DNA from 2 places in the Clostridium chauvoei genome. Region 2 is predicted to be linked to the other one. Evidence: riboswitches for the same ligand, from Rfam matches in the RefSeq annotation. Region 2 holds a riboswitch; the other holds the start of a gene.
What was found. A riboswitch is a leader RNA that binds a small molecule or an ion and turns the genes downstream of it on or off. The one in region 2 is predicted to bind magnesium.
Positions count from the first base shown of each region.

Region 1: linked by a shared signal. The riboswitch ahead of mgtE (magnesium transporter) and the one ahead of BTM21_RS08770 (P-type ATPase actuator domain-containing protein) in region 2 are both predicted to bind magnesium.

Region 1 covers NZ_CP018624.1:929,843-941,142, forward strand. The annotation lists gene BTM21_RS04325 (anti-sigma-I factor RsgI family protein) at 1-111, shown strand, start outside; gene BTM21_RS04330 (hypothetical protein) at 245-574, shown strand; gene BTM21_RS04335 (hypothetical protein) at 700-1,164, shown strand; gene BTM21_RS04340 (AAA family ATPase) at 1,318-1,857, shown strand; gene BTM21_RS04345 (DNA topoisomerase III) at 1,975-4,158, shown strand; M-box (ykoK) riboswitch at 4,211-4,372, shown strand; gene mgtE (magnesium transporter) at 4,541-5,884, shown strand; fluoride riboswitch at 5,932-5,993, shown strand; gene BTM21_RS04355 (cation:proton antiporter) at 6,054-7,286, shown strand; gene BTM21_RS13655 (hypothetical protein) at 7,402-7,539, shown strand; gene BTM21_RS04360 (HAMP domain-containing sensor histidine kinase) at 7,584-9,089, opposite strand; gene BTM21_RS04365 (response regulator transcription factor) at 9,082-9,759, opposite strand; gene BTM21_RS04370 (M16 family metallopeptidase) at 9,975-11,213, shown strand; gene recX (recombination regulator RecX) at 11,230-11,300, shown strand, end outside.
Region 2 covers NZ_CP018624.1:1,854,421-1,865,720, forward strand. The annotation lists gene BTM21_RS08735 (DEAD/DEAH box helicase) at 1-1,349, opposite strand, end outside; gene BTM21_RS08740 (DedA family protein) at 1,490-1,987, opposite strand; gene BTM21_RS08745 (peptidylprolyl isomerase) at 2,100-2,756, opposite strand; gene BTM21_RS13785 (clostri-philic family protein) at 2,907-3,044, opposite strand; gene BTM21_RS08750 (DUF3785 family protein) at 3,122-3,538, opposite strand; gene BTM21_RS08755 (MerR family transcriptional regulator) at 3,653-4,459, opposite strand; gene BTM21_RS08760 (MATE family efflux transporter) at 4,560-5,924, shown strand; partial or broken gene BTM21_RS08765 (glycerophosphodiester phosphodiesterase) at 5,982-6,697, opposite strand; gene BTM21_RS08770 (P-type ATPase actuator domain-containing protein) at 6,724-7,329, opposite strand; M-box (ykoK) riboswitch at 7,628-7,789, opposite strand; gene BTM21_RS08775 (SUV3 family DEAD/DEAH box RNA helicase) at 7,840-9,597, opposite strand; gene BTM21_RS08780 (cyclase family protein) at 9,772-10,086, opposite strand; gene BTM21_RS08785 (patatin-like phospholipase family protein) at 10,147-11,097, opposite strand; gene BTM21_RS08790 (DUF975 family protein) at 11,287-11,300, opposite strand, start outside.

The sequences.
Region 1 (11,300 bases), 920 kb from region 2:
TTCTGGAATAGTGATATTGAAGAAGAGCTTAAAGATGAATTAGAAGATAAAAACGACGTTGATGATAATAATGATGATTTAGAACATAATGAAAATGATGATTTAGATTAATAACTTTAGACAGGAAATAAAATTTATTTCCTGTTTTTTTTATAAAAATATATAAAAAGGTACCTAAATTTATTTTCATATAGGTATTATATATTGAAAGTTAGTAACATGAAAAATTAGGAGGAATAATATTATGAAAAAAGGATTAATAGCTTTAATTTTAGGTACAATAATTATTGGTGGAGGAACAGTAGGAGTAAATGCTTTATCAAATAATGATTTTAGAAAAGAAATAGAAAACAAAAGTTATTCAGACGATATAGATGATAAGTTAGAAGATGAAATGGAAAGAAAAGCATTAGAAGAAATAAAAGATAGATTAGGAATAAAAGATAATGAGTGGAGAACATATGATGAATTAGAAGATATAATTGAAAATAAATTAGGTATTGAGGATATTGAAGATTTAATAGAAAAAGAATTAGGTTTAGATAATAATGATGACATAGATGATATAGATTAAGATAGATAGCTATAAATTTGGGTTTTATTACTTGGATTTATAGCTTTTAAATTTTAAAAATAAATATAATATATTATTTCAGAGATACTATTTAGTATAAAGTTTTATAGTATGGAGGATATTATATGGAGCAAGAAAATATAAATAATAAAATTTTTAGAAAATATATTATAGATTATCTAGGAAAATATCATTTTTATGATGAAGAGGAGTTTAAAAAATCAAGAGATGATTGGGAATATATTTTAGATAATTTAAAGGAAAGTAACAGATTTGATTATAATGGATCATCCTTTACTTTTACTAAGTTTGGAAGCATATCAGAAGGAAAAACAGAAAAAGATGTAAGCATAGAGGTTGAAGATAATAATATAAATGTAAAAATAAATAATGAAACTGTACATTTAGATTTAATATATAAATTAGAAGTTAAAAAATTGGAAGATCATTTTAGAATTGCTACTAGAATAAGTGAAAAAGGAGACTCCATTTCTTGTTTATTATATATTAATTTAGAAGAGGGAGAAGATTTTATAGATTCATTAAATTATATAAAAAAATTACAACAAGAATATGCAAAACCTAGATAATAAATGTCTTAAAAATGAGAATAAAAGAGAATTTTATTAATCGTAACATTTACATTGCCTAAAAATAAGATATAATAGGATATTTTAATATTGAATATTTATTTTTAGGGAGTATAATAATTCTATTACATAAAGATTAGGGGGATTAACTTAATGAAAAGAATAAAAGGAGTACTTAGCTCTATAATAATAGCTATGGTTTCAATAACATTAATTTCTTGTTCAGGCCCTATAAATGCACCAGAGGAAAAGCCTAAAAAAGAAGAAGCATCAAGTGATGCAGCTATATTTGAAAAGGTAAATGAAGTAATAGATAGTAAAAAAATATCTGAAAAAAAAGAAGAAATTAAAAATAAACTTAATGAAAATCAAAATGAAACTAAAGATATTATAAATATTGATGATATTGATGAATTAAAGAGTACGTTGAAAGATACAAAAAAAAGTGTAGATAAATTAAAAACTTTTAATGATAAAGAAAAAATTGAAGCTAACATAAATAACATAACTAATAACATTGATACTTTAAAAGAAAAAGTACAAAAAGATGGGAAAATAGATAGCAATATAAAAAGTGAAGTTGATGATTTAAAAAAATCAATTGAAGAAGTAACATCTAAGTTAGATAAAGAAAAAATTGATACTAATAAGTTAAATGAAATAAAAAATAAATTAGAAGATATAACCAATTAGTAAAAGCTATAGATCTTTAATAGGTCTATAGCTTTTTATTTTAATTAGAAAAGTTGATTAAATAACTTTTACATAGTACTATGAAGTATAGACGTTAAGAGAAGGAAGGAATTTATAATGGGAAAAATATTAGTTTTAGCAGAAAAACCAAGTGTAGGTAGAGATATTGCTAAGGTTTTAAAGTGTAATCAAAATAAAGGTTCATATATTGAAGGAAATAAATATATAATAACATGGGCATTAGGTCATTTAGTAGGTCTTCAAGATCCAGAAGGATATGATAATAAGTATAAAACTTGGAGTATGGATACGTTACCTATGTTGCCTAAATATATGAAATTAACAGTTCTTAAAAAGACAGGAAAGCAATTTAATGAAGTAAAAAAGGTTATGACTAGAGGAGATGTAGATGAAATAATTATAGCAACAGATGCTGGAAGAGAAGGGGAACTTGTAGCACGTTGGATTATAGAAAAGATAGGATGTAAAAAGCCAATTAAGAGATTATGGATATCATCTCAAACTAATAAAGCTATTTTAGATGGATTTAATAATTTAAAGCCAGGAAAAGCCTATGAAAATCTTTATAAAGCAGCAGTATGTAGAGCAGAAGCAGATTGGATTGTTGGTCTTAATGTAACAAGAGCGTTAACATGTAAATATAATGCACAACTTTCAGCAGGAAGAGTACAATCACCAACTTTAGCAATGATAGTAGAAAGAGAAGAAGAAATAAAGAGCTTTAAACCTAAAGAATATCATACTATAAATGCAAAGTCAGATAAGTGTAATTTTACTTGGGTTAATAAAGATAATAATGGAAGAATTTTTGACTTAGAATTTAGTAAAAAGGTTGAAAATAAACTTAAAGGTTCAAATATAAATATAGTAAATGTTAATAGTAAGGATAAAAAAGCTTATCCTAAACCACTTTATGATTTAACAGAACTTCAAAGAGACTGTAATAGACTTTGGGGATTTTCTGCAAAACAAACTTTAAATGTAATGCAAAGATTATATGAAAATTATAAGGTTTTAACATATCCAAGAACAGATTCAAGATATATAACTACAGATATAGTAGGAACTTTAAAAGATAGAATAAAAGCAGTAGGTATTGGAGAATATAGAGCAATTTGTGAAAATCTTTTAAGAAAAGATATTAAAGGAAACAAGAGTTTTGTAGATAATTCAAAAGTATCTGATCACCACGCTATAATTCCAACGGAAGAAAGAGGAAACTTAGCTCTTTTAAGTTCAGATGAAAGAAAAGTTTATGATTTAGTAGTAAAAAGATTTTTAAGTCATCTTATGTCAGCATATATTTATATAGAAACTACTTTAGAAGGAGAAGTAAACGGAGAAAGACTTCTAGCTAAAGGAAAAATAGAAAAGGATAAGGGATGGAAAAAGCTTTACGATAAAGTAGCTGAAGATGAATCTTCAGATGATATAAAAGAACAAACTCTTCCTGTTATAAATAAAGGAGAAGTTTTAAAGATTAAAAATATAGAAGTCAAAAAGAACTTTACAACGCCACCAGCTAGATTTAATGAAGCTACATTACTTTCAGCAATGGAAAATCCACAAAAGTATGTTAATGTAGATAAAGCCTCAGCTAAAACATTAAACGAAACAGGTGGACTTGGAACGGTTGCAACAAGAGCTGATATTATAGAAAAGTTATTTAATTCCTTTGTTATAGAAAAGAAAGGAAAGGATATATATCCAACTTCAAAAGGAAAGCAACTTATAGAATTAGTTCCAAGGGATTTAAAATCTCCATTATTAACTGCTAAATGGGAAAAAAGATTAGATGAAATAAGTAAAGGTAAATCAAACTCAAATGATTTTATGAAAGAAATGAGAAATTATTCAATCACTCTTGTTAATGACGTAAAATCAGCTAATAGTAAATTTGTTCATGATAATAAGACAGGAAAGAAATGTCCTAATTGTGGTAAATATCTTCTTGAAGTTAAAGGGAAAAATGGAATAATGAATGTTTGCCAAGATAGAGAGTGTGGATATAGAGAAAGTGTAAGTAGAAATACTAATGCAAGATGTCCTGAATGCAAGAAGAAGTTAGAGCTTAGAGGGCATGGTGAAGGTCAAATATATGTATGTCCAAATAATAATTGTACTTTTAGAGAAAAAGCATCAGTATTTAATAAAAGATTTGATAAAAAATCAGATAAAATGAATAAAAGAGAAGTTAATAATATAATGAAAAAAATGAAAAAAGATGCAGAAGAGGATATAAATAATCCGTTTGCAGAACTTTTAAAAGGATTAAAATAAATTTATATTGACAGATGAGTTTTACTAATGTAATATTAGTTAGTCAATGAAATATAGAATTTGTTAGGTGAGGCTCCTATAAAGAAATACGTTGCTACCCAGAAAAATCTAGAGATTCCAATGGGTTAACAGAAATCATCGCGAAGGTGATTTTTAATGTAACTGACGATTGTCTACGCTCTATAGTGCTAAAGCTCTACGAAATAGAAGGATTGTATAAGACTTTTTGTGTAGAGCAAAAAGTCTTTTTTAATTTTTAAAGAAAAAGGAGATGGTATTAATGGACTCGTATCTGGAGAGAAATTTGGATTTTAATAATTATTGGGGAGAATCTATTTATACCATGTATAATTTATTATCCCTAAATTAAGGGAGGAAAATTATGAAATTAGAAATGAGTAAAGACGAGTTAAGAAGATTTTTATTACATGCACCTCAAGATAAAATTATGAACTATATAGAAGAAATACATCCTGTAGATATATTAGATATATTAAGAGAAGATATAGAAGAGAGAAAAGATATATTAAATAGATTATCAGAAAAATTTATAGCAGCTATTATAGATGAAGCTGATGCAGAAGAAAAATATGACATACTTATGGAGTTTTCAGAAAATAAGCAAAAAAATATAGTTGAAGCAATGTCATCAGATGAATTAACAGATTTGCTTGGAATATTAGATGAGAGTCAAGCGAATAAAATTTTAGCTAAAATGACTGATGAAGACGCAAGGATGGTACGTCAACTTCTAAGTTACGATCCTGATACAGCTGCAGGTATAATGGCTACTGAATTTATATCAATAAAAGAAAATATGACAGTAAGAGAAACTTTTAAATATTTACAATTAACAGCTAAGGATACAGAAAATATATATGATTTATATGTAATAAATTCTTTAGATAAGTTAAAAGGTGTAGTTTCTTTAAAGGATATAGCTACAAGCAATTTTGATACTTTAATTTCAGATATAGTACAAGAAAATTTAGAGAGTATTCCTTATAATATGGATAAGGAGGAAGTAGGACATAGATTTGAAAAGTATGGTTATTTAACAATGCCAGTTGTAGATAGCTTTAATAGACTTTTAGGAATAATAACAGTAGATGATGTAATGCAAATTTTAAGGGATGAAAATACAGAAGATATACATCGTCTTGGTGGAGTTGCAGAAGGAGAAAAGATTAACGGAACTTTGGAGGAATCTATAAAGAGTAGATTACCATGGCTTTTTATAAATCTTTTAACTGCTATTTTAGCATCATCAATAGTAGGAATATTTGAAGGAACTATTGAAAAAGTAGTTTCACTTGCAACATTTATGCCTATAGTTGCAGGAATGGGTGGAAATGCAGGAACTCAAACATTAACAATTATAGTTAGAGGATTAGCCCTTGGAGAATTAAATTATAAAAATGTAAAGCGTGTATTATTTAAAGAGATAGGTGTGGGTGCAGTTACAGGTTTAGTTATAGGATTGATAATTGCAATTTTAGGTTATTTCTGGGAAGGAAAAATTATATTTGGAGTTGTAATAGGTATAGCTATGCTTTTAAATATGATTGTTGCAACTATTTCAGGTTTCTTAGTTCCAATTATATTAAAGAAACTTAAGGTGGATCCAGCTTTAGCTTCATCAGTATTTGTTACTACATTTACAGATGTTTTAGGATTTTTCTTCTTCCTAGGATTAGCAACAATATTTATACATCAATTGATGTAAATTATTTAGTATTTACAATAGAAAAAATATATAGTACAATATATAAATATTATATAGGTGATGGAGTTCACCATTAAATGCTTAAGAAGCTAATGACTCCTACTCTTTTTAAAAAGGGTAGGAGTCTATTTTTTTTAGATAAAATAATACAATAGAAGGAGATAAATATATGACATTTTTAATTTCAATTTTAAGTTTAATAATTATTGGAGTATTAGCATCTTATAGTGGAAAATTAGTAGAAAAAATAAAGCTACCATCATTAATAGGAATGATGATAATAGGGATGGTTATAGGGCCAACATTTTTAAATTTAGTACCTGTGGAGGTAATAAATATTTCTCCTATTATAAAAGATATTGCATTAGTAACTGTTCTTTTTATAGGAGGTCTTGGAATAAGTTTAAGTCAAATGAAAGAAATAGGAAGACCAGCTATTTTGTTAAGTATAATTCCAGCTACTTTAGAGGGACTTACAATAGCATTTTTATCTACGTATTTATTAGATTTTACTTTCATACAAGGAGCTATTTTAGGTTTTATAATTGCAGCTGTAAGTCCAGCTGTGTTAGTTCCATCTATGATTTCATTAATTGATAGAAAACTTGGTGAAGATAAAGCTATTCCTCAAATGTTATTAGTAGGTGCTTCTGCTGATGATACAATAGCAATTACATTATTTACAACATTTTTAGGTGTATATGTACAAGGCCTAGATGGGAAAAATATTTCTATAATGAAACAAATAAGCATGATTCCAATTACTATAGGATTAAGTATTTTTATAGGATGGTTTTTGGCTAAAATAACAACATATTTATTAAAGTACATAAATAGAAAATCTATAAAGGTTTTATTTGCCTATGCTTTATGTATTGCAATGAGGGTAATAGAAAAAAAGTTTGAAATTCAATTATTTAATTCGCTACTTACAATAATGATTTATGGCTTTTTCTTAAGAAATTATGTGGAAGAAGTATCAAGGGATATAATTAAGGTAATGAATAAAATATGGTCTATAGGGAAAATATATTTATTTGCATTTGTTGGAATGGCTATAAATCCAAGTTTAGTAGGAGAGTTTTTTGTTATTGGGATAGTTCTATTAATTTTTTCTTTAAGCATTAGGTCTATAGGAGTATTAATTTCGCTTTTAGGAACCAATCTTAATAAAAAAGAAAAACTTTTTTGTATTATAGCTTATTTACCTAAAGCAACAGTACAATCAGCAAAAGCAGGAATTCCACTTCAAATGGGTGTAGTAGGAGGAGAAATAATGCAAGCTATAGCAATTTTAAGTGTTTTAATAACTGCACCTATAGGAGCAATTGGAATTAAATTAACTTCTGGAAAGTGGTTAAGCAAAGGACAGAAAATGATTACAATTAAAATAAATATATAAAATTTATACTAATTAAGGAAAAAAAGATATAAAATGGTATACAAATTTTAAAAGTGTGATAAAATATATAAGTATTTAATTTTTGATAAAAAGAGAAATAGGAGTGGTATGGTTTATGAAAAATAATAATTTATCTTTTCAATGTAATAAGTGTGGACATATTTTAAATAGTACAGGAAAAAATAGTTTAGTTATGTGTCCAGAGTGCAAAAATATAAAGAAGGTAGAGAATATTAATTATGTGGAAGGGTAAAAAGCAAGTAGTAGATTTAAACTTTTAAATCTACTACTACTTTTTTATAGAATATCTTTAGCTTTATCAAGAGAAAAAGAGAATTTAACACCAAAATCTGTATTTTTTATAAAATACTCACTTTTATGATTTAAAAGTATCCTTTTAACTATAGCAAGACCTAATCCATTACTATTATCAGATCTATTTCGTGATTTATCTAATCTATAGAATTTAGTATAAATATTTTCAAGTTCATCTTCAGGAATATGGCAACCTGTATTTTCAATAGAAATAAAATACTTATTTTTTTCTGTATCTTCAATAATGGAAATTATAACTCTTTCATTATTTGGACTATATTTAAATGCATTAGTCAATAAATTAGTTATAACATGCTCTAATTGAAATACATCACCAAGTACATAGGCATATTCAAGTTTATTATTGAAAATAACTTCTATAGATTTAGAATTAAAGTCTAAGGATAATTTTTTTATTGTCTTTTGGATTAATCTTATTATATTAAACTCTTCAAAGTTGAGTTCAATAGTATCAGACTCTAACCTAGAAAGCTCTAACATATTGGAAACTAGTTGACTCATTTTTTTAGATTCGTCTATTATAGTATCTAAATAAATTAAAGCATTTTCTCCAGTTGCAACACCATCTTTTAAACCTTCTGCATAGCCAGCTATAATTCCAATAGGAGTTTTTAGTTCATGAGAAACACCAGCTACAAAGTCTTTTCTTAGAGTCTCTAATTTTCTTTCCTTTTCTATATCCTTTTCTAATTGAAGATTTTTTTGTTTTAAATCCTCTAATGCACTATTAAGATTTGAAGATAAGAAATTTAGAGTTTTTCCAAGATTACCAATTTCATCATCAGAGTTAACTGTACATTTAGCACTAAAATCCATGGAAGACATCTTTTTAGCTACTTTATTTATTTTAAGAAGTGGCTTAGTAATTAAGTTTGCATAAATTGAAGATAAAATTATTCCAATTATAATAAATCCAATAGCAAGATATTTATAAAAATCTTTTATTACTAATGCTGCTTCTTGAATAGGTTGAATTGAAGAAACAGATATAATAATAGAATCATTTTTATATTTTAATGACATAGGAGAAATAATTCCTATTTTTTTTAGTCCACTACTTTTATTTTCAAATACGGTAGATTTAGTTTTTCCTGAAGATAAAACATCATAAATTAATTCTTTATTATTAAGAAGTTCAGAACAAAATTGAGTTAATGTTTGTAAATCATCTATTCCCTTTCTATAATCAGATAAATAGCTAAGATCACCATTTACAGAAAATATAGCAATTCTAGAGTTGTTTTCTTGCTCATATCTAGCTAAAGCAGAATTTAAAGTTTCGTCACTATATATTTGGAAAGAATACATTTCTTTAAACTTATTAACTTCATTACCTAAATCTCGAGTTTTATGTTTTAAGTAGTATTGTTCAAAAAACATTACTTGAAAGAGTACACTAGAAAATATAACTACAATGATTAAACCAAAAGTAATAGTAAATAGTTTTTTTGAAATACTTTTATTCATTTTTTGCTTCAAAACGATAACCACTTCCTCTAACAGTAACTATAAAATTAGATTTATCACCTAGTTTTTCTCTAAGTCTTTTAATATTAGTATCAACAGTTCTAATATCACCATAATAATCAAGGCCCCAAACATGATCTAAAATATTATCTCTAGATAGTGCTATACCTTCGTTATCAGCAAGATAAGTAATAAGCTCAAATTCTTTAGGTGAAAGATTTATTATATTACCATCTATTTTAACTTCATGTGATAGTTTATTTATTATTAAACCATTAAAATCCTTATTGATAGTATCTTCAACTTCAGAAGTTCTTTTTAGTAATGCTTTAACTTTTGCTATAAGAACTTTAGGGGAGAAAGGTTTTGTTATATAGTCATCAGCACCCATTTCATATCCAAATAGTTTATCTTCTTCTTCACCCTTAGCAGTAAGAAGTATTACAGGAACATTAGAAGCTTCACGTATAGTTTCTAAAACTGTTATACCATCAATTTTAGGCATCATTATATCTAAAATTACCAAATCTATTTTATTATTAGAAAAAGCTTGAATACCTTCATCACCATCACTAGCCTCTATTATGTGAAATCCTTCCTTAAGGAAATAATCTCTAAGTAAAAATCTAATTCTTAATTCATCTTCAACAATTAAAATGTTTTTAATCATACTATCCTCCTATAAGTGTAGATATTATCATTATAAATCTCAAAGTAAAAAGGGTAAAGAGTCATTAAAAGTAATATTATCTATAAGATAGTAAATAGTTAAAGTTATTTATATATAAACAAAAATTTTATAAAGAGAAATCTGTTTATAAAGTATAAGAAATAATATATAATCATAATATTAGTTAAAGAGTAAGGGAATAGGTGCAAAGATATATGTTAAAACTGAATTTTGATGTTAAAAGACATTTTTTAGATAATGGTTTAGAGGTAATTACCATAAAAAAGGATACAAAAATAGCAGCGATAAATGTAGGAATAAAAATAGGAGCTCTTTATGAAAGAGAAAATGAAAAGGGGATATCCCATTTCATTGAACACATGCTTTTTAAAGGAACTAAAAATAGAAATAATGAAGAGGTTAATGAGGAACTGGAATTTTTAGGTGGAGAATATAATGCATACACAGATTATGCAGTTACTGTATATACCATAAGTTGTTTAGAAGAAGAAATAAAAAATGGAATAGAACTATTAGGAGATATGATAATATCATCAACATTTAGTGAAGAAGAAATTGAAAAGGAAAGAGGCGTAATATTAGCAGAAATAAGAACTAGTAAAGATGATATAGAAGATTTTAGTTTTAAAAGAGCAAATGAAGTTGCTTTTAATAAAAGTCCTTTACGTTATGATATTGCAGGGTTAGAAAAGACAGTTAAAAGTTATAATAGAGATAATTTAGTGAATTTTTATAACAAACATTATGTAGCTAATAATTCGGTAGTTACAATAGTATCATCCTTTGAGCATGAAGAGGCTCTTTTAGAAGTGAAAAAAACCTTTGGCAAATGGAAAACAGGGGATATTGAAAAAATAACCGTAATAGAAGAAAAAAATAAAAAAGTAAAAAAAATAACAAATAAAAAGAATATAGAGCAAAGTACTATAGTATATTTATATACTTTTTATGGTTTAGATAGAAATCTTGAATTACCTTTTAGGATTTTAAATCATAGATTAGGTGAAAGTGCAAATTCCTTATTATTTAGGGAGGTAAGAGAGAAAAGAGGACTTGCTTATGACATATATACTAATTTAGATATGACAAAAGGAGTAAAAACTTTTTCTATATATACAGCAGTAAGCGAAGATGATATAGATAATGCTTTAGAAGCTATTGATGAGACTATTTTAGGCGTTAAAAATGGAAATATAGAAATCGGAGAGAGAGATTTAACTCTTATGAAAAAAATTCATAAGACAGCAGTAATAACAACTCTTGAAGATCCAGCAGAACTTTGTAACTATATGTTACATCAAGCTTTAGATAAAGAAGATTTATATGAATTTGTTAAAGATATGGATAGATTAAATGAACTAGATATAAATAAAATATATAAGGTAGCAAATAAAGTTTTAGAAAACCCTACAATTCATATTTTAAAATCATAATAAGGTGGGAATAATTATGAATGTTATAACAAAAATTGAGGTGCAAAAGAAAAATAAAGATAGGGTAAATATATATATAAATGAAGA
Region 2 (11,300 bases):
ACAAATGAGCAAATATCTTGAACATCAATTATTCCTATATCTTCTCCTGTTAATCCATCTAAATTACTAAAACATCCCACAATATCAATTGGACGTATTTTTTTCTTTTTACCACCACTTATATGAATTTTAGTTACATCACTATGTATAGTTTTTTTAGGATTACCAATATTCTTAGATAAATTCTTTTGACTTTCTCTAAATATAGTTATTCCTTCTTTTACTTTTTCATCAGAAGGTAAGTTTCCTTGTTTAATTGTATATCCTATATATTCTTCTATCCCATCTAAAAATTTTTTCTCATAATTAGATACAAAAGAAATAGCAAAGCCTTCTTTTCCTGCTCTTCCTGTTCTTCCTATTCTATGTACATAACTTTCTCTTTCCATAGGAATCTCATAATTAAATACATGAGTTATATGGTCTATATGTATTCCTCTAGCTGCTATATCTGTAGCAACTAACACTTTAAATTCTTTATTCTTAAATCTTTCCATAGTCTTTAATCTATCTTTTTGTTCCATATCACCATGAAGTTGTTCTGCTTTTATTCCATCTCTTTTTAGTTCTAAAAATACATTTTTAACTTTATCTCTTGTATTACAGAATACTATAGCTGATTCTGGAGCAGATGCATATAAATATCTACACAATTCATTAAGTTTATTATTTACATCTATCTCTACATAACTTTGCTTAATTTTATCTCTATTAAAAGCTTTAGCTTTTACTGTTAATATTTTGGGGTTATTCATATAGCTAGAACATAATTTTTCTATTTGTTCTGGCAAAGTAGCTGAAAATAAAGCAGTATTTCTGTCCTTCGGCAATCTATTTAATATTTCTTCTATTTGATCTACAAATCCCATATTAAGCATTTTATCTGCTTCATCTATAACTACAAATTTAATATTTTTTAAATCTAGATTTCCTCTATTTATATGGTCATTAATTCTTCCTGGTGTTCCTGCAATAATATGAACTCTTTGCTTAAGTTCTCTAATTTGATCGTTAAAAGGCTGTTTTCCAAAAACTGCTGCACATCTAACTTTTTTTAATCTACCTATATTGGATATATCTTCTTTTACTTGCAAAGCTAATTCTCTTGTAGGTACTAAAACTAAGCCCTGAACTTTACTTTCATTTGATAAAGACATTTCGCATAATGGGATTCCAAAACTTGCAGTTTTTCCACTACCTGTTTGTGATTTTACTATAATATCATTTTTATTTAACATATATGGAATTGCTTCTTTTTGTACTTCTGATGGTTCTTCAAATCCTAAGTTATTCAAAGCTTTAAGTATTTCATCACTTAATTTCATATCTTTAAATGTTGTATTTTTCATTAAACTACCCCGTTCCTTAAAATAATACTCTTATTTTAACCTATAAAAGCTTTATTAACAATTAAAAAGAAAAATGTATAAAATAAAAATCACATGTTAATCTATTAAGATTTTACATGTGATTTATAATGTTGTTTCAATTATATGAAGAAATATCCAAAAGCATACCCTGCATATATAAATATAGCATTCCATATTGCTATTCCTATAGTAGAGTATACGGTAAAGTTTAATATATTCATTCTAAATGTTCCTGCTACAAAAGGAATTAAAGTTCTTCCTACAGGAACTAATCTTGTAACTAATACCCCTTTATTCCCGTATCGTTCTATATATTTATATGTTTTCTCAATAGAATCTCTAGTTTTAGGAAATCTTTTATATATTCTAGATAAAATAGGATTCCCAAAATAATATGATATTATATATAAAATATAGCTAGCTAATACACCTGCCAATACAGATACTCCTAATGCTACAAAAAAGTTAATTCCTGACTTTGCAACAACTATTCCTGCTGCTGGCATAATAACTGCTGCTCCTAAACCTGGAAAATTAAGATATTCTAAAAATATAATTAAAAATAGAAACATCATCCCGTACCTTGATAAATATTCCATTATTACTTGTATATTCATTGTTAAACCTTCTTTCCTATATAAATGTTATTCAACTAATCTTTATTTAGTTTAACTCACATATCTTAATTTAATCTTAACTTTTGATTTTAATTATCTTAAATTATTATATTTATTTAATTACATCAGGAGCTTTATATGTCTCTCCTTTTGTATCAATAGATATTGATTCTATAATTACATCTTTTTTAGGTTTATCATTTGCTCCAGTTTCTACTGATTCCACTTTATCTAAAACATCTATTCCTGATATAACTTTACCAAAAGCTGCATACTCACCATCTAAATGTGAAGCATCTCCTGTCATTATAAAAAATTGACTTCCTGCTGAATCTGGATTTTTAGCTCTTGCCATAGATAATACACCTTTTTCATGCTTTAAACTATTGTCAAATCCATTTGATGAAAATTCACCTTTAATTGAATATCCTGGACCTCCAGCTCCTGTTCCTTCTGGATCTCCACCTTGAATCATAAAACCTTTTATTATTCTATGAAAAGTTAAGTTGTTGTAGAATCCTTTATTGGCTAAATCTATAAAATTATTTACTGTATTAGGTGCTATATGCGGATAAAGCTCTGCTGTTATAGTTCCGTAATCCTTTATTACTATAGTTGCTATAGGTAAGTTTTCAGGTGCTTCGATTTTTTCACCTTTTTGATTTTCCTTTGTAACTTCTTCTTTTTTAGTGCTACAGCCTCCTAATGCTAATATTCCTAAACTCATTACAATCATAATAGCTATGAATTTTTTAAAGTTCTTTTTCATCTCTCAATCTCCTTTTTATTACAATTAAATATAATTTATTATACCCTCTTAATATGTAATAAAACAACATAATAATATATAATTTGCTTTTATTATATTTCAATAAACTCAAAAAGATATAGGTTATTTATCCTATATCTTTTATGTTTATTATTCAATTGGATTACCATTAAAATCTGTATATTCAGCTCTATTTTTATCATTTCCTATGTTGTTTTGGTTTCCATGAAGTCTTTGTCTTCTTTCACCTTTTTGTTGTGGTTCCTTTGTCTTATTGCTCTTTGGCATATATAAGCACATCCTTTCTATAATACTATTACTTAACATAGTTATTTTGTGCCTATATAAATATTTAATTCATTTATTTATAATTCAAATTCTTCTATTTCTATAGAATATGTTCCACAATTTTTACAAACTATAACTGTCACTATGTAATTACAATCTACTTTACCTTCTCTATAAAGCTTGGTAAAGGATTTTCCTTCATAATCATCATCTATACTGCTTGTTATAAACTTTCCATCCTTTGCATAAGCATAGAAAAAGAATTCTAGAAAATCAAAGACTTTCTTTTTCTCTGCTTTCCCTGCTCTACATTCTTCACAACAAGTTTCATAATAAGCCCTTTCAAATTCAACTTCTTTAGAGTTTGAAAGTAATTCCAAAACTTTATTTGCATCTATTCCTTCTAATTCAAATTCTTCATCATTAATAAAATAATCTAAGTTATCTTCTTTTAATTCATATTCTTTTCCATCAAAATTAAACTTATATATCATAAATTAATCTCCTTCTTATAATTGCTATTTAACATAACAACTTTAGTTAATATAAATTAGTGTATCACACCTTAATATTCTTTGCACCTATAAAGATCTATTGAACTTTTAATATTATTTTATAGGAATTTGTATTTCTGTTATAAATTCATTTTCTATAGATGTTTCGTGAACATCTATTTTGTAAATTTCTATAGGATCATTTATTACTTCAAAATTATTTTGTTTTATAAATTCAAATAATTTTTTTATATGTCTTTCGTTAGAACTATACGCTCCTCTATAAGAATATGTAATATACTTTCCTTCATTTAAAACAAGATTATATTCTTCATCTCCATCTTCTAAAAAGCAAAATACGGATTTATATTCATTAAATATGTTTCCCTTTAGTTTATCTAAATTATATATAGCTCCTATATGATAATTGCCTAAAAGATAAAATTTTTCTTCATATTTTTTCTGAAGCTTTTTAACTAAAAAGTCTACTTCTGCATCTCTAGAAATATTAGCATTTAACTTTAAAGCTTTTCTCTTTTTAATATGTATTACTTCAATTTTATCAATATAACTTTCTTCAACTACTTCCTCTATAGCTTTTAATCTTTTAGATATATTTATCTTTTGTTTATTTAAAACTTCTATTTTTTCATCTATTAATCTTATTTCTTCATTTAACATTTTTTGAGTTGAATTTATACTTCTATCATTTAAATAATCCTTTATCTTAGACATAGGAAAATTTAATACTCTTAATTCCTTAATTAAATTAAGCTTCCATATATCTGTAATGCTATATAATCTATACCCATTTGTATCTCTAATAGGTTTTAGAATTCCTATTTCTTCATAATACATTAAAGAATCTCTTCCAATACCATAAATTTTAGAAATTTCTCCTATTTTATAATAATCTTTCATTTAGATTCTCCTCATTTATTAAAAAATCATTTGACCTTAGTATTGTACCATAGTTTATATTTAATTATAAATAATACAAATTTAAATTAAGGAGAATAAAATGACTCAATCAATAGATAGTACAAGTGATAGTCTCACGATTCGAAAAAAATTTATTAAATACCTACTCCCTTCAGTAGCTGCAATGTGGATATTTTCTCTATATACAATGGTTGATGGTATATTTGTTAGTAGAGGTGTTGGACCTACAGCATTAGCAGCTGTAAATATATCTATGCCTTTTATTAATTTTATCTTTGCTATTTCTATGTTTTTTTCTACTGGTGTATCTACTATAGTTTCAATTTATTTAGGACAAGATAAATTAGATAAAGCTAAAGAAGTTTTTAGTTTTAATATGTTTTGTATGTTAATTGTAGCTATTGCTATAACTATATTTAGTCTACTTAATCTTGATAATATAGCATTATTTTTAGGAGCTACAGATACTACATTACCTATGGTTAAGGAATATCTAAAAATAATAATGCTTTTTAATGGTTTCTTTATTATCTCTTACTGTTTAGAAGTATTAAGTAAAGCTGATGGTTTTCCACATCTTGCTATAATAGGTATGATTATTTCTGCACTAACTAATGTAGTGTTAGATTTTATATTTGTAATATTATTAGGCTTTGGAATAAAAGGAGCTGCCTTTGCAACAATAATTTCTCAAGGTGTTTCTTGTTTATTTTTCTTAATTCACTTTTTAAGACCAGTTTCTAAATTACACTTTGTAAAATTTAAAATAAACTTTAAAACCTTAGGAAGAATATTATCAATAGGATTCCCAGATGCTCTTACAGAATTAACTTCTGGAATTGTAATTTTATTATTTAATCAAATAATACTAAAGTATATAGGGGAAGATGGTATAGTAACTTATAGTATTATCTGTTATGTAAATACTTTAGTAATAATGACGATGATTGGTATAACTCAAGGTATGCAACCACTTTCTAGTTTTCACTATGGGAAAAAAGAAAACTTCATAGTTAAAAATTTGCTTAAAATTAGCATAAAAACAATAGGTATATCTTCTATATCTATATTTATACTATGTATAATTTTTGCAAATAACATTGTTGCTATTTTTCTTAAAGGTCATTCTCCTGAATTATTTAGTTATTCAGTGAGTGCATTTAGAATATTTTCAACTGCCTTTTTAATACTTGGTTTTAATGTATTAATTTCTGGATACTTTGCATCTATAGAAAAACCATTTAATGCAACAATAATTTCATTATCTAGGGGGCTGATTATAATTACTATTGTTCTCCTTACTATGACTTCATTAGTTGGTGAAAATGGCATATGGATTTCAACTTTAATTTCTGAGTTACTATGTTTAATAATTTCAATATTATTGCTTATTAAAAATAGAATATCTTATAAAAAATCTTCATATAAAACTTCTAATGTATAATAAAATAAAAGGACTATCTAAGCTTAATTAGATAATCCTTTTTATATTGAACTTTAATTATTTTCTAACTTCATATTTTAACTTATTTAAAACTTCAACTTCATTAGTTATAATGTTTGTTACACCTAACTCCATTGCTTTTTTCATATCAATTTCACTATTTATAGTATAAGGATTAACCTTTATATGGTTTTCCTTTAACTCCCTCATTATCTCTTCATCAAATATAGAATAATAATAAGGGTGATAACATTCACATTTTATATTTTTTAGGTACTTATATACATCTACTAATGTAGTTTCTGTTAACGCACCTGTTATTATATTTTTATTAATTTCCTTTACTTTTAATAAACTATAATGATTAAATGAAGATATAATTATTCTATCTTCTATTTCATATTTTTCAATCAAATCTAGTACTTTTTCTTCTAAATTTTTATACTTTACTATACTATTTTTAATTCTAAATTTAAAATATCTAGTTTTGATTCCTTAAATAGTATTAATAATTCTTCTAATGTAGGAATCTTTTCGTTATTTTTAGTTTTAAATTTTCTTAATTCAGCTAAAGTATAACTTTTAACTAATCCTTTTCCATCAGTAGTCCTATCTAGTGTTTCATCATGAATTATAACTGGAATACCATCTTTCGATAATTGAACATCCGTTTCTATTCCATCTGCTCCAAATTCTATAGCCTTTTTAAAAGCTATTATAGTATTCTCATCATATTTTCCACTATATCCCCTATGAGCAATATTTAAAACCATCCATATTCCTTCTCTCTTGTATAAAATTATATCTCTAATAATTTTATCATACTTTTTATTTTATATATTCTTTTTCTACTTTTTAAATTTGATACTTTATTTGATGGTCTTTTATTTTTGGAATAATAGGTATCTTTTCCAATAGCAATTACTAGTACTGTAGCCCTACCCTTTTCAACTTTTGCTCCTTGGAGACATATATTATCTAATTCTGTTATATCCTTATGTTGATAATAATTTCCTCTTATATTTTCATATTTTTTTATTATAGTATTTTCTCCTGTTAATATATATTGGTTTATGCTAAAGTCATTGCAAGATATTATCCTAACGTCTGCTGGAATATAATCTCCTTCTTTTAAACATATTATATCTCCCATAGTTATATCTTCTGCTGATAGTATTCTTTCCTTTTTATTTCTTATACAACTTAAATATTTATTATTTTCTTTTATAAAATTTAATGAACTAGGTATAATATTAGGTCCATACCTTTGTATACGTATTCTAGCTTCCTCTTCACTAATTCCATTTATATTTGTTTTTAATATCTTATAGATTTCATTTATATTTATTTTGCTAAATCTAATTAACTTATCTATAGATAAATTACTATTTCTTGTATCAATCATATATCCACCTCCAAAATTATATCAGTAAAATAAGCTATAAAAGCTAACCCTTATTTTACATTTTTGAGATTACATTAGATTAGATTTAAGAAATAGTTGAGAAAAAATTATCTAAGTTATAAAAGCTACTTTGATAGGTCCTATAATTTTTTTGAAATTAATCCTATAAAGTCTAATTCTTCCTCCACTATTTCTATCTAATATGTGATCTGATTCCATTTTTGCACCTCCATAAAATATATATAAAAAAATTAACCCTTGTTTGTACTTGAACAAACAAGGGTATTCTTTAACTAATAAATACACTCTACTCGTTCAAGTTTTAGCTCTTTAAGGCATGAAATTGAATTAAATTAAACCTTCTTTGTTCGGTAAAATCTGCTAACCAGCTGAGAGTGTTTCCACCCTTTCACGGTATCAATCCTTATCCTTAAAGTAACCTCACCTACCGAGGATATTTAAATCTATATTATTAGTATATTTAGTATTTTTTTATTTGTTACTATATTCCTAAATTCTTAAGAGTATTTTGTTAATTTCTTCACTTACTTCTAATCTTTCATCATAAATCCAACTAACATCAAATTCTAAATTAAAAATTTTACAGAATGAATAGTACATATTTATTCTTTGATAATAACATTCTAATTCATCTAAATTCCCCTTATAACATTGTGGTTTAGTAATGGTTTTATTTTTTAATACAAATAACTCTTCTACATAATCTAAAAAAGTATCCATAAGTTCATTCTTTGAAACGTCAAAGGGAACTTTAAGTAATTCCCATTGAATACTTTCTTTTAGTTTATATCTTTTGATGTTTTCTAGAATTATTAAATATTCATTTATATCCATTTTTCTATAAAAATCAAGAGTTTCTTCTCTTGTAGCCCATAAAGCTAATTTTTCATTTAATGGCAATCCTTGTACTTTTAAAATTGCTTCTGAAGGACCTATTACTGCTTCTTTTATTACTATATCCTTTTCTGCTAACTTTTCTTTTATAAACCTTTGATTATCCCTTACTGTTGCAACATAACCTACTTCATATATTCCTTTTCTTCCTGCTCTACCTGCAACTTGTTTAACTTCTTGAGATGTTAATGGTCTTATTTCTTCTCCATCAAATTTTTGTATATCTAAAAATATTATTCTTTTAATTGGCAAATTTACCCCCATACCAATTGCATCAGTTGTTATTAATATTTTATTTTCTTTATTTATAAATTGCTCATATTGCTTTCTTCTTACTTCTGGTGGCAAATCCCCATATATTATACTTGCTTTTATTCCTAAACTAGAATACTGTTCTGCAAGACTTAATACTTTCTTTTTTGAAAATACTACTATAGCATCTCCTTCCTCTGCTTCTGAATTATTAAAATTTCTATTTTGAACTTCTAAAGGTATATTTCTTTTATATTCTTTAAATTCAAAATCATCATCGCAATCTTTTATAATAGTTTCTAATATTTCTTTAGCATTTAAAGCTCCACATACATGAATTTCTTTGCATCTTAAACCAAGCAAAGCTCTACTCCAAGCTGCACCTCTTTGTGAATCATCTATCATTTGAATTTCATCAATTATAGCAATATCATATTCCTCATTTAAGTTAGCTTTTTCTATAGTGCAAGAGGTATGTGTAGCACCCTCTTTAATTAATTCTTCTTCTCCAGTTAATAAATTGCATATCACACCTTCATTATTTAATCTTTCATAGTTTTCTAAAGCTAATATTCTAAGAGGTGATAAATATATTCCCTTCTTAGCAACTTTTAAACGTTCCATTGCATTATAAGTTTTCCCTGTATTCGTTTCCCCTAAATGTATGAAAAATTTTCTTTTCATACTTCTTGCAGCACTATACTCATCTTTAGGGTTTGCTGGAAAGTTTTCTTCAAACTCTTGAGAAATTAATTTAGGTATATGATGCTTAGTTAATAATGTCATAAACCCTGAGTTAATAAAAACATTATAATTTCCTCTTAATACTTGATAAAAGTCAAAATCAGTATTATTTTTTCTATTATAATCATCTAACATTTTTTTAGATATATATTCTAATAATTCTTCGTATCTTTCATATAAATTATCATATTCTTTAAAGCCTTCATTTTCCATAGTCTTAAGCTGTCTTAGTTTTTTACGTATTGCTGACTCGTGTTCTATTAAAGCCCCTGGTTTTGAATTATGAACTATTTCTTCAATTTGATTTATTTGAGATTTAAGCTTTTTAAAATCTCTTTGTAATGCATTCTTTTTCAACTTCTCACCTCTTAAGTTTTTACTATATTAGTAAAATTTTTCTCCTAATTGAGAATATTCCTTATAAAGTTTAAAAATCCTTCTATTATTTGTTCCTTTAATTTATTATATTCAAAATTAATATATACTTATACTAATTAACATTAAATATCCCTTAAAGTTATATTCTATGGGCTATTCTACTAATCCAATTGCTCTAACAGGACAGCCATCTGAATCTTTAAATTTAAGTGGTGTTGCTATAAACATAAATTCATTAGGAAGACTATCTAAGTTTGTTAAATTTTCTATTATTAACTTTCCTTCTTTAAATAAAATCATATGTATAGGAGAATCTATATGAGTTCCTGTATGAGAACATATATTAATACTTTTTTCATTATAACCAGATATTTTTATCTTTGAAATATCATTAAATATTGGTCTTTCATCATCTGAGTAAACTGTCATATTATACTGAATTTCATGTGATAAATCTACTATCTTCATAATTTATCTCCTTCTTATATTACTAAGTATGTAAAAAAGGCTCTTAATATACTGAGCCTTTTACATTTCTATATCTTTTTCTAAGTTATTTCTATATGAATTCTTTCTATTTTCCTTATTATAAAATTTATTCTTAACCCAATTGTAAGTTTTAAAAAGTTTCTTATATTTTTCCTCTTCATCTTTTTTAAACTTAAATTCTGACATTAACATAATAGGTTGAAGTAGATCCATTGTATCATAATAGCCTTCTCTTATCCTTACTCGCTTTGATTGCTCATCTAAATTTAAAGTCCCCTTAATTACGCTTTCATCTAGGTTTTTTGGTGCAAGCTCTATTATTTTGCTATTAGGATATAATGATCTATCTATTCCAGCTTCTTTAGATAGTAAAACTACTATTATAATGTCACATCCTTCTTCATATACAGGCTTAATAGGAGTGTTATCCGATACTCCTCCATCTATATACTTATTTCCTAAAATCTCTGTACAATCATATATAAGTGGTAATGAAGCTGATGCCACTATCATTTCTTTTGATATTTCATCATTAAAATCATTTATCTTAAAATATTTCGCTTTGAATTCTGGTAATTCTGTACATGCTGCGTAACATATTTTATTACGTTCTTTTACTTTTGATACATCTAAATATTTATCTATTATTTCTTTCGCTCCATCCTTTGGAACCGTTCCTTCTTCTAATTTTTGAAGCATATATTTTTTAGCTATATTTAAATATTTACCTCCAATTGCAAGCTCTAATCCTTTTTTAAAAAGTTCAATTTTACCTATAGGAACTAGCTTGTCCATAGTTACTTCGTCCCATAATTCCTCTGCTGCATCTATATCATCCTGTGCAAATAGTACAGCATTAAAGGCTCCTATTGATGCACCTGAAAACACTTCTATATATTTATCTATTCCAAGTTCTTTTAGAGCTTTCCAAACGCCTAACTCATAAGCTCCTTTTCCGCCACCACCTGATAATACTAACCCAATTTTCATTTTATCCCCCTATTTAAACTATACCTAATATCTTATTTTAATATATACATTATTATAATTTAATTCCTCTATTTTTTCAAAAATTGATAATATATTAATCTTCTTTGTTTTTTCTTATAATATACTTCTTATCTTCTAAAAAAGGTAATATCTCACTTTAATTTTAGTGAAATATTACCTCTGAATTTACTAATTATTTTTAA